One region of the Arenimonas alkanexedens genome, then DNA from elsewhere that is predicted to be linked to it. Evidence: riboswitches for the same ligand, from Rfam matches in the RefSeq annotation. Region 1 holds a riboswitch; the other holds the start of a gene.
What was found. A riboswitch is a leader RNA that binds a small molecule or an ion and turns the genes downstream of it on or off. The one in region 1 is predicted to bind cobalamin.
Positions count from the first base shown of each region.

Region 2: it holds a riboswitch for cobalamin, as region 1 does, so the genes downstream of both, ACYVGY_RS09190 (ribonucleoside-diphosphate reductase subunit alpha) here and ACYVGY_RS07185 (TonB-dependent receptor domain-containing protein) in region 1, are expected to answer to the same signal.

Region 1 is NZ_BAAGUO010000002.1:555,802-560,921, reverse strand. Features, by position in the region: gene ACYVGY_RS07190 (DUF1631 domain-containing protein) at 1-590, opposite strand, end outside; gene ACYVGY_RS07185 (TonB-dependent receptor domain-containing protein) at 698-2,512, opposite strand; cobalamin riboswitch at 2,652-2,838, opposite strand; gene ACYVGY_RS07180 (CPXCG motif-containing cysteine-rich protein) at 2,852-3,037, opposite strand; gene hemW (radical SAM family heme chaperone HemW) at 3,087-4,241, opposite strand; gene rdgB (RdgB/HAM1 family non-canonical purine NTP pyrophosphatase) at 4,238-4,834, opposite strand; gene rph (ribonuclease PH) at 4,843-5,120, opposite strand, start outside.
Region 2 is NZ_BAAGUO010000003.1:255,631-260,750, reverse strand. Features, by position in the region: gene ACYVGY_RS09200 (hypothetical protein) at 1-1,090, shown strand, start outside; gene ACYVGY_RS09195 (M20 family metallopeptidase) at 1,149-2,450, shown strand; cobalamin riboswitch at 2,603-2,838, shown strand; gene ACYVGY_RS09190 (ribonucleoside-diphosphate reductase subunit alpha) at 3,061-5,120, shown strand, end outside.

The sequences.
Region 1 (5,120 bases):
AGCAGGCTGCGGTGCTCGCCTGACAGCTCGAGGCAGTCCGAGGCCTGGCGCAACATGCGGCACAGGCCCTGTGGACCGATCGGCAGGTTCTCGGCATCGAAGGCCGGCTTCCCGGCCACTACGCCGAAGCGCTGGCCAAGCAGGTAGAGCGGCAGGCTGTTGCGGACTTCGGCACGGCTGGCGATTTCGGCCAGCACCGTGGTTTCGTCCATATCGACGTTTTCGACCAGGGTCAGCTCGTCGCGGGTCAGGCGGAAGCCGCCGGTGACCGACTTGGCGCCCGGTGGATCCTTGACGCAGGCCAGCTCGGCCTCCAGTGCAATCAGGAAGCGCGGCACCAGGTCCGGACGCGTGCGTTTGACCAGCCGCTGGGCTTCGAGCCAGCGGGTCTGGACCATATTGTTGCGTGCCTGCTCGGCGTACTTGAACAGCTGCTGCTCGAACTCATTGAGGGTCGAGACCAGCGTGCGTTCGATTTCGTCGGACGAATACTCGAGGATGCCGCCCAAAAGGCCGCGCACCCGTTCAGGCAATGGCCGCGTCGCCAGCGTCGGTGCCGACGCGTGCGGAGATGTGGCCGATGCGGACATGCGGCACTCCGTATGAATTCCCCAGCCGGATTCTAGGCACACGTGCGCCCTCGCGCATAGGGCCGGGCCAGGCGAGCATCATGGCGCGCACCTGGCCCGGACCGTGTTTATTTGCCGTTCCACACCAGGCTGAGCAGGCCGCCGCGGCCCGGGGTGTTGTAGCCGCGAACCATTTCATAGTCGCGATCCGCAAGGTTTTCCAGCCTGCCTTCCAAGCGCCAGGCCGGGCTGAACTGCCACGCGAAGCGCAGATGGGCCAGCGCATGAGAGGGCAGGGTGGCGCCGAAATCGGGGCGGCCTGAGAAATAGTCTCCCTCCAGGGCCAGCGACAGGCCGTTGTTCCAAACGTGGCCCAGTTCGACGTGGGCCTTGCGCTTGGCCCGACGCAGCAGGGGCTGGCCGGTGCCCGCATCGATCGCTTCCTGCCAGGTCAGGTTGCCGCCGCCGCTCCAGCCGCCGCGGTCGAAGCGGTAGCCCAGCTCCACGCCTTCGAGCGCGGCGCGGTTGATGTTAATGGCGTTGTTGGTGCCGGGGGCGGCGAAGGCGACCAGGTCACGGACCCGGGTGCGGTAGACCGACAGCTCGAGCCGCTGGGCCGCGTCCGGCGTGAACACCAGGCCGGTTTCCCAGGTTTCGGATTGCTCGGGGCGCAGCGCTGGATTGCCGGCAAAGCCGAAGCCGGTATCGGGGTAGTAGAGCTCGTTGAAGTTGGGAGCGCGGAAGCCTTCGCCCCAAGACAGGCGCCATTGCACGCGCGCGCCCAGATCCACGCCCCAGCCGGCATTGCCGGTAGTGACGCCGCCGTATTGGCTGCTGTCGTCGCGGCGCAGGGACAGATCCAGCACGTGCCGGCCGAAACGGCCGCCATAGCCGACGAAGGCTGCCTGGCTGCGGCGCGTGTCGTCGAACAGCAGGCCGTTGAACGCATTGTCCGAGGCGCCGTTTTCCCGCTGCCAGTTCAGCCCGAAGCGCAGGCTGGTGTCGTCGTCGAGCGCGAGCGAGTGAAGCCAGTCCACGCTGCTGCGGCGGCTGCGGAAGCCGTTCGGGAAGCTCCCGGCGGTATCCAGGTCCTCGCGCGCGTGACCGACCGTGAACTGATGGCTCCAGGCCGAAGACAGTTCGCCGGCGAGGGTGAGGCCGCCGGAGGTGTTGCGGGCGTCGGTGCTGCCGCGGTCAAACTCCACCTCGGCGTCCGTGGCGATCGCAGTGAACGACAGCAGTTGGTTGCCCAGGCTCGTGCGGCCTCGCAGGCTCAGGTTTCGGTTGCGATAGCCATCGTCGTCCGGATCGAAAGAAAACACCGAGTTCGGGTTGGTGGCCGAGAATCCGCGCAAACGCTGGTAGCCGGCGGTGATTCCGAAGCCTTTGCGGTCGCTGCCGCTGCCGACCGCGGCGCTGGCGCCAACGCGGCCATAGCTGCCCGCGGTGAGGCGCGCCGACGGCGCCGAGGGGTCGCGTGTGAAGACGTGCACGACGCCGCCGATGGCGTCCGAGCCCCACATCGAAGCGCGTGGGCCGCGAACGATCTCGATTCGCTCGATCTGTTCCAGCGGCAAATGGGCGAAATCGAAGACGCCCTGCCCGGTCGAGGTGACGCGGATGCCGTCAATCAGGATCAGGCTTTGGGTGGAATTGCCGCCGCGCAGAAACAGGGCGCTGCCAGCGCCCGGCCCGCCGGTGCGGGCGATGTCGATGCCCGCCTGCCGACCCAGCAGGTCGATCAGGTCCGGCGCCTGGCTGGCTTCGATGTCGGCGCGAGTGATCACGGTGACCGAGGCCAGCGCCTCGTCCAGCGGACGGGCCAGGCGCGTAGCGGTGACCTGGACGGTGTCCAGCGTGGCCGCGTCCTGGGCAAGCACGACGGGGGAAAAGCTGAGGGAAATCGCCGCGCAAAGTGCGGCTTGGCGTGCAACGTGGTTCATTGGTTGGTGTCTCCTGGAACGCTCACCCGCGGGAAGCACGCGCGGGGGGAACCGGGAAACGACGTGGCCGGACGCGAACGGACGCAGGCCATGACGCCGCCCCGTCGCCCTCCGCAACGTGCCGTGGTGGCCACCCCTGGGGGTGGCCAAGCACCAGGCCGGTCTCCGGACTCGCCAGTGACGGGATGCGCGGAGCATTCCGTCTCCCTTCCGCCTTCCCATGCCCGGGGGCACAGTGGCTTGCTGGAGGGTTTTCTGGCCTACCGTTGCGGGGGCAGTGCCGGAGTTTGACCGGCTTCCCGAACACCTGGGACCGGTGAAGTCTATGTCAAGACGGGGTCAGTCGTCGCGCCCGGCGTCGTAGCCGTCGAGTTCGCCATCGCCGCCTACCCGCAGCCGCACCGTGATCGGCCGGCAGCAGACGAAGCAGTCTTCGACGTACTCCGCATCGCCGCCGGACGGGTCGGCGACGGTCTCGAAGGATTCCCCGCAGTGCGGGCAGGTCAGGACGATGGTGTCGAGCATGGCGCCAGCCTGCCCGTGGCCAGGTTTGCCGAACGTGACGGCCTGAGGGTCAGAGGAACAGGCCGATCACGTCGTTGGTGAACCGGCGCCCCAGCTCGGTCGGCTGCCAGCGCTCGCCGTCCTGCTCGAGCCAGCCGCGGTCCCGGGCTTGCTGTAGTTCGGTCGCGATGACCCCGCGGTCCAGGCCGGTGCGCGACTCGAAGTCGGCCAGGCTGAACCCTTCGACCAGGCGCAGTGCGTTGAGCATGTAGTCGAAGGGGAGGGCCTGGGGCGCGATCGCATCATCGCCGCCGATGCCCTGCGGGGTGCCGGCATGGGCCATGAAGTCGCGCGGATTCTTCGGCTTCCAGCGCCGGCGCACCTCGCCACTGGCGCCCGCGCTGATCTTGCCGTGGGCGCCGGCGCCGATGCCCAGATAGTCGCCGAAACGCCAGTAGTTGAGATTGTGCGCGCACTGGTGCCCGGCGCGGGCATAGGCCGACACCTCGTACTGGGCGTAGCCGGCGGCGGCCATGGCCTCGATGCAGCGCTCCTGGATGTCCCAGGCGCTGTCCTCGTCGGGCAGGCCCGCGGGCGGCTTCACCGCGAAGGCGGTGTTGGGCTCCATGGTCAGCTGGTAGTGCGACAGATGCGCCGGCGCCAGCGCGATGGCGCGCTCGACGTCGTGCAGGGCCATGGCCAGGTCCTGGCCGGGCAGGGCGTACATCAGGTCGAGGTTGATGTTGTCGTAGCCGGCGTCCTGCGCCAGTTTGACCGCACGCTCGGCTTCACCGCTGTCGTGGATGCGCCCCAGCCGCTGCAGGCAGCCATCGTCGAAGCTCTGGATGCCGAAGCTGATGCGATTCACGCCGGCGGCGCGGTACTGCTCGAAGCGACCGTGCTCGGCGGTGCCCGGGTTGCACTCCATGGTGATCTCGGCGCCGGGCGCGAAGCGCAGACGGGCTGCGCAGGCATCGAGAATGGCGCCGATCGCGTCGGGTGCAAACAGGCTGGGCGTTCCGCCGCCGAAGAACACGCTGTGGACGGTACGGCCCCAGACCTGGGGCAGGTCCTGCTCGAGGTCGCGCACCAGGGCCGCGACGTAGTCGCCTACCGGCAGCGCCCCGGACTGGCCGTGCGAGTTGAAGTCGCAGTAAGGGCACTTCTTGACGCACCACGGAATATGGACATAAAGCGAAAGCGGCGGCGGGATGAGCGTGCTCACGGCTCGCGCAGTCGCTCGCGCAGCTGGGCCAGGGCCCGGCCGCGGTGGCTGATGCGGTTCTTCAGCGCCGGGTCGAGCTCGGCGGCCGTGTGTTGCTGGTCGGGATCCAGGAAGACCGGGTCGTAGCCGAAGCCGCCTTCTCCACGGCGCGCGGCCAGCACGTAGCCCGGCCAACGGCCTTCGACCACCAGCGGCTGGGGGTCGCGGGCATGCTGCATCAGCACGAGCACGCAGTGGAAATGCGCCCGCCGCTGTTCGCCCTCCAGCCCCTGCATGCGTTCAAGCAGCTTGGCGATGTTGGCGGCCGAATCGCCGTGGCTGCCGGCATAGCGCGCGCTGTACAGGCCAGGTTCGCCGTCGAGTGCGTCCACCACCAGACCCGAATCGTCGGCCAGCGCCGGCAAACCGGTCGCGGCGCAGGCGTGCCGCGCCTTGATGATCGCGTTCTCGACGAAGCTCAGGCCGTCCTCGACGGCGTCTTCCACGCCCAGCTCGCCCTGCGTCACCAGCGCGTAGCCGGCTTCGGCCAGCAGCGGCTGGAGTTCGGCGAGCTTGCCCTGGTTCGAGGTGGCGAGGACCAGCTTCCTGGGCATGGCGTGGCTCAGTCCGCCAGCGCCGCGCGCTGCAGGGCGACCAGTTCGGCCACGCCTTTTTCGGCCAGCACGAGCAGGGCATCGAGTTCATTGCGACGGAAGGCGTGGCCTTCGGCGGTGCCTTGGACCTCGATGAAGCCGCCGCCGTCGTTCATCACGACGTTCATGTCGGTGTCGCAGGTGCTGTCCTCGCGGTAGTCGAGGTCGAGCACCGGCACGCCCTGGTAGATACCGACCGACACGGCCGCCACCGCGCCCAGGATCGGGTCGCGGCTGATGTCGCCGC
Region 2 (5,120 bases), on a different contig from region 1:
CTGGCCTCCGGTGCTGGCGATGCAGCCGCACGTGTGGAAAGACCTGTGGACGTTGGCGGGCTTCGCCTGGGCGATGGCGCTGCTGGCGCAGGACCTGCGCCGACCGCATCGCGGCTGGCGCGCGGCCGCCCTGCTGGCGCTTGCGTTCGCCTGTGCGTTCCGGCACAACGCGATCACCGGCGCGCTGCCGCTGCTGGCCTGGATTGGCTGGCGCGAGGCGCTTGCCTATCGGCCGGCCGGGCCATGCCGACGCCGGCTGCTGCCGGCCCTGCTGGCGACGGGCCTGATGGGCGCGGGCGTGTGGCTGCTGGCGGCGCTGCCCGCACAGGACGCGCGGGTGCGGCACACCGAACGCGTCTGGTCGGTGGTGACGCTGTGGGACGCGGCCGCTGTGTCGCTGGCTGAAAACCGCTTGGTGTATCCGCCCGAACTGATCGATCCGAGCCTGACGCTGGATGAGCTTCGCCAGCACTTCTCCGACTACTCGAACACCACCGTCTACGCCACCGGCAAACTTCGCAGCAGCTTCGATGGCCCTTACACGCCGGCGCAGCGGCAGGCGATCGATGCCCTGGCCTGGTCGCTGCCGCGCGATCACGCCGCGGCCTACTTCACCCATCGCGGGCGGCTGGCGCAGCTGCTGTTCGGGCTTGATCCGGCCGGACTGCCCGACCACCAGGTGATGATGCCGGGCCTGCATGCTTACGGTGACAACCCCCCGGTCGCGCCGCAGGCGCATCCCTGGCATGCGCGCAGCCTGGCCTGGCTGCAGTCGCTGGTGGACACGCCGCTGTTCGCCGGCTGGCTCTATCTGTTGGCCTGCCTTGTCGTCAGCGGCGCGGGCGTGATCCGCATGCGTCGCGTCCCAGGCGCGGGACTGGCGGTCGCCGTGGCGCTTTCCTCCCTGGCCTACGCCCTGCCGCTGGCCCTGGTCTCGGGCAGCGCCGAGTTCCGCTACCTGGCCTGGCCCGTGCTGGCCGCCCTAGCCAGCCTCCTCCTCCTGGCCACACCCCCTGCTGGCCAAACCACACAACCCCCTGTGGGAGGGACTTCAGTCCCGATGCCTCTCGCCGAAATGCATCGGGACTGAAGTCCCTCCCACAGGGAGTGGTTTGCTAGCATCGGGGCACTTACATCAGGGGAAGACCATGCGCCGACTGCTGCTCGTCACCGCCCTCGCCGCCGCCCTTTGCGGCCCCGCTGCCGCGCAGCCTGTGGATGTCGAGGCCCTGGCGGCCACGGTGGATGCCAAGGTCCAGGCCTGGCGCCGCGACATCCACCAGCATCCCGAACTGGGCAACCGCGAAGTGCGCACGGCCAAGCTGGTCGCCGAGCATCTGCGCGCCCTGGGCTTCGAAGACGTGCGCACCGGCATCGCCACCACCGGCGTCACCGCGGTGCTGCGCGGTGGCAAGCCGGGTCCGCGCATCGCGCTGCGCGCCGACATGGATGCGCTGCCGGTCACCGAGCGCAGCGGCCTGCCCTTCGAATCCAAGGTCACCACGACCTTCCGCGGCGAAACCACCGGCGTGATGCATGCCTGTGGCCACGACGCCCACACCGGCATCCTGATGGGCGTGGCCGAGGCCATGGCGTCAATGAAGGACGAGCTTCCGGGCGAGATCCTGTTCGTGTTCCAGCCGGCCGAAGAAGGCCCGCCGGACGGCGAGGAGGGCGGCGCCGAGGAAATGCTCAAGCAAGGCATCTTCGACCGCTTCAAGCCCGAGGCGGTGTTCGGCCTGCACGTCTTCAGCACGCTCACCGTCGGCCAGGTGGGCTACCGCAGCGGCCCGCTGATGGCGGCGTCCGACCGCTTCAACATCGTGGTGAAGGGACGCCAGACCCACGGCTCCCGGCCCTGGGGCGGCGTTGACCCGATCGTGGCCGCAGCCGACATCATCGGCACCGCCCAGACCATCGTCAGCCGGCGCCAGAACATCTCGAAGCAACCGGTGGTCGTGAGCTTTGGCGCCATCAAGGGCGGCATCCGCTACAACATCATTCCCGACAGCGTCGAGCTGGTGGGCACCATCCGCACCTTCGACGAAGGCATGCGCGCGCAGGTGTTCGCCGACCTCAAGAACGTCGCCGAAAGCGTCGCCAAGGCCCACGGCGCCACCGTGGACGCCCAGGTACCCGACACCAAGGGCAACCCGGTCACCGTGAACCACCCGGCGCTGACCGCCCGCGTACTGCCCAGCCTGCAGTACGCCATCGGCGAGGAAAACGTGGTCGAGATGGACCTGACCATGGGCGCCGAGGACTTCTCGTTCTACGCCAACCAGGTGCCCGGCTTCTTCTTCTTCGTCGGCGCCACGCCCGAGGGCCAGGACCCGACCAAGGCCCCGTCCAACCACTCGCCCGAGTTCTTCCTGGACGAGGGCGCGCTGAAGGTAGGCACCCGCGCGATGCTGCAGGTGTCGCTCGACTACCTCCACGCCACCGACTAAGCGCCTTTGTAGGAGGGCCTTCAGGCCCGAAGCTTTTTGCGCAAAAGCTTCGGGCCTGAAGGCCCTCCTACATTTTTATTCGCCCCCTTAGCTGCCCGCCGGACGGCGACACTTTATCCACCACATCTTGCGTTGACCGTTGGCGAAACACCCGATATGTTGTGGCCGTCGGTCCCTGTCGCGGCAACGCGAAAGGGTTAATAGGGAAGCCGGTGTGAATCCGGCGCTGCCCCGCAGCGGTATGTGGAAACGAAGGCCGTCATTAGCACTGGAATCTGTGGTTCGGGCCCGAAGGCCCGCCTGCAGGGGCTGGGAAGCGACGGTTGGTAGGTGAGGCGTCAGCCTCGTGTCCACGAGTCCGAAGACCTGCCGACAGCCGCGCGAAGCACAGCGCGCGGTGACCGGCCCAGAGGTCTCCGGGGGGAGGCGGTGCCGGTGTCGTGGCGCCGCGTCTGGGTCCCTGCGACACCCGCCATCCATCCTCCGTTGCACTTCGCATGCCCGCGGGGGCATGGCCGCGCCGACGCCTGGTGGCGTCGCCGTTGACTGTCTCCGCGCGCCGCCCCCGAGGGAGGGTCGGCGACCGTGCGCCACGCAACGGAGCACAACCATGAATTCCGAAACCCTCGAAGCGCTGACCAGCGAAGGCGAACCGCAATTCGCCCTCACCCCGCCCGCCATATCACTGGGCATGACCGTCACCAAGCGCAACGGCCGCCGGGAACCGGTGGACCTCAACAAGATCGTACGTGCCGTGACACGTCAGTGCGGCGACCTGTACGCGATCGACCCGATGCGCGTCGCCACCCGCACCATCTCCGGTCTGTACGACGGCGCAACCACCCGCGAGCTGGACGAACTCTCCATCCGTACCGCGGCGCTGCTCACCGCCGAGGAGCCCGAGTACGGGCGCCTGGGCGCGCGCCTGCTGGCCGACTTCATCGCCAAGGAAGTCGCCGGCCAGGAAATCCACGCCTTCTCGCAGTCGATCTGCCGCGGCCACGAGGTTGGACTCATCAACGACCGGCTACTGGACTTCGTGCAGTCCAACGCGCGCAAGCTCAACGACTCGCTGGATGCCTCGCTAGACCGCCGCTTCGACTACTTCGGCCTGCGCACCCTTTACGATCGCTACCTGCTGCGCCATCCCACCCAGCGCACGGTGATCGAAACGCCGCAGCAGTTTTTCCTGCGCATCGCCTGCGCGCTCAGCCAGGACGTGCCCGAGGCGCTGGCGCTGTACCGGCGCATGGCATCGCTCGACTACCTGCCCAGCTCACCCACGTTGTTCAATGCCGGCACCACCCACGAACAGTTGTCCAGCTGCTTCCTTCTCGACTCGCCCGACGACACGCTCGAGTCGATCTATCGCAAGTACGCCGACGTAGCGATGCTGAGCAAGTTCAGCGGCGGAATCGGCGTCTCATTCACGCGCGTACGCTCGCGCGGCTCACTGATCCGCAGCACCAATGGCCACTCGAACGGCATCGTGCCCTGGCTCAAGACACTTGACTCCTCGGTGGCCGCAGTCAACCAGGGTGGAAAGAGAAAGGGCGCTGCCTGCGTCTACCTCGAACCCTGGCACGCCGACATAGAGGAGTTTCTGGAGCTGCGCGACAACACCGGCGATGAGGCGCGGCGCACCCACAACCTGAATCTGGCCAACTGGATCCCGGACCTGTTCATGCGCCGGGTGGAGACCGACGGCGAATGGTCGCTGTTCGACCCCAAGACCGTGCCGCAGTTCACCGACCTGTTCGGAAAAGCCTTCGATGTCGCCTACGAACAGGCGGAGGCCAGAGGCCGCGCGGTCAAGACCCTGCGCGCGCGCGACCTGTTCGGCAAGATGATGCGGACCCTGGCCCAGACCGGCAACGGCTGGATGACCTTCAAGGACAAGTGCAACCGCGCCAGCAACCAGACCGCGCGACCGGGCAATGTGATCCACCTGTCGAACCTTTGCACCGAGATCCTGGAGGTCACGTCCGGCGACGAGACAGCGGTCTGCAACCTCGGGTCGATCAACCTCGACCAGCACCTGCGGGAGGACGACCAGGGTCGCGCCGAGTTCGACTTCGAAAAGCTGGCGGAAACGGTGCGGCTGGCCGTACGCCAGCTCGACCGGGTGATCGACCTGAATTTCTACCCGATCGAGACCGCCCGCCGGGGCAACCTGCGCTGGCGACCGGTGGGCCTGGGCATGATGGGCCTGCAGGACGTGTTCTTCCGGCTCCGGCTGGCCTTCGACGCGCCCGAGGCACGCGCGCTGTCGGCGCGTATCGCGGAAGACATGTACTTCCATGCGCTGGAAGCCAGCTGCGAACTGGCGCAGGAACGAGGCCACCACCCGAACTTCGACGAAACCCGCGCTGCCCACGGCGAACTGCAGTTCGACGCTTGGGGCGTGCAGCCGACGCTGCCTGAGCGCTGGGACCGCCTGCGGGAGCGCATCCGAGAATACGGTTTGCGCAACTCGCTGCTTGTCGCTATCGCGCCCACCGCCACCATCGCCTCGATCGCCGGCTGCTACGAGTGCATCGAGCCGCAGGTGAGCAACCTGTTCAAGCGCGAGACGCTGTCGGGAGACTTCCTGCAGGTGAACCGGCACTTGGTCGTTGAGCTCAAGCAGCTAGGCCAATGGACGCCCGAGATGCGCGACCGCATCAAGCT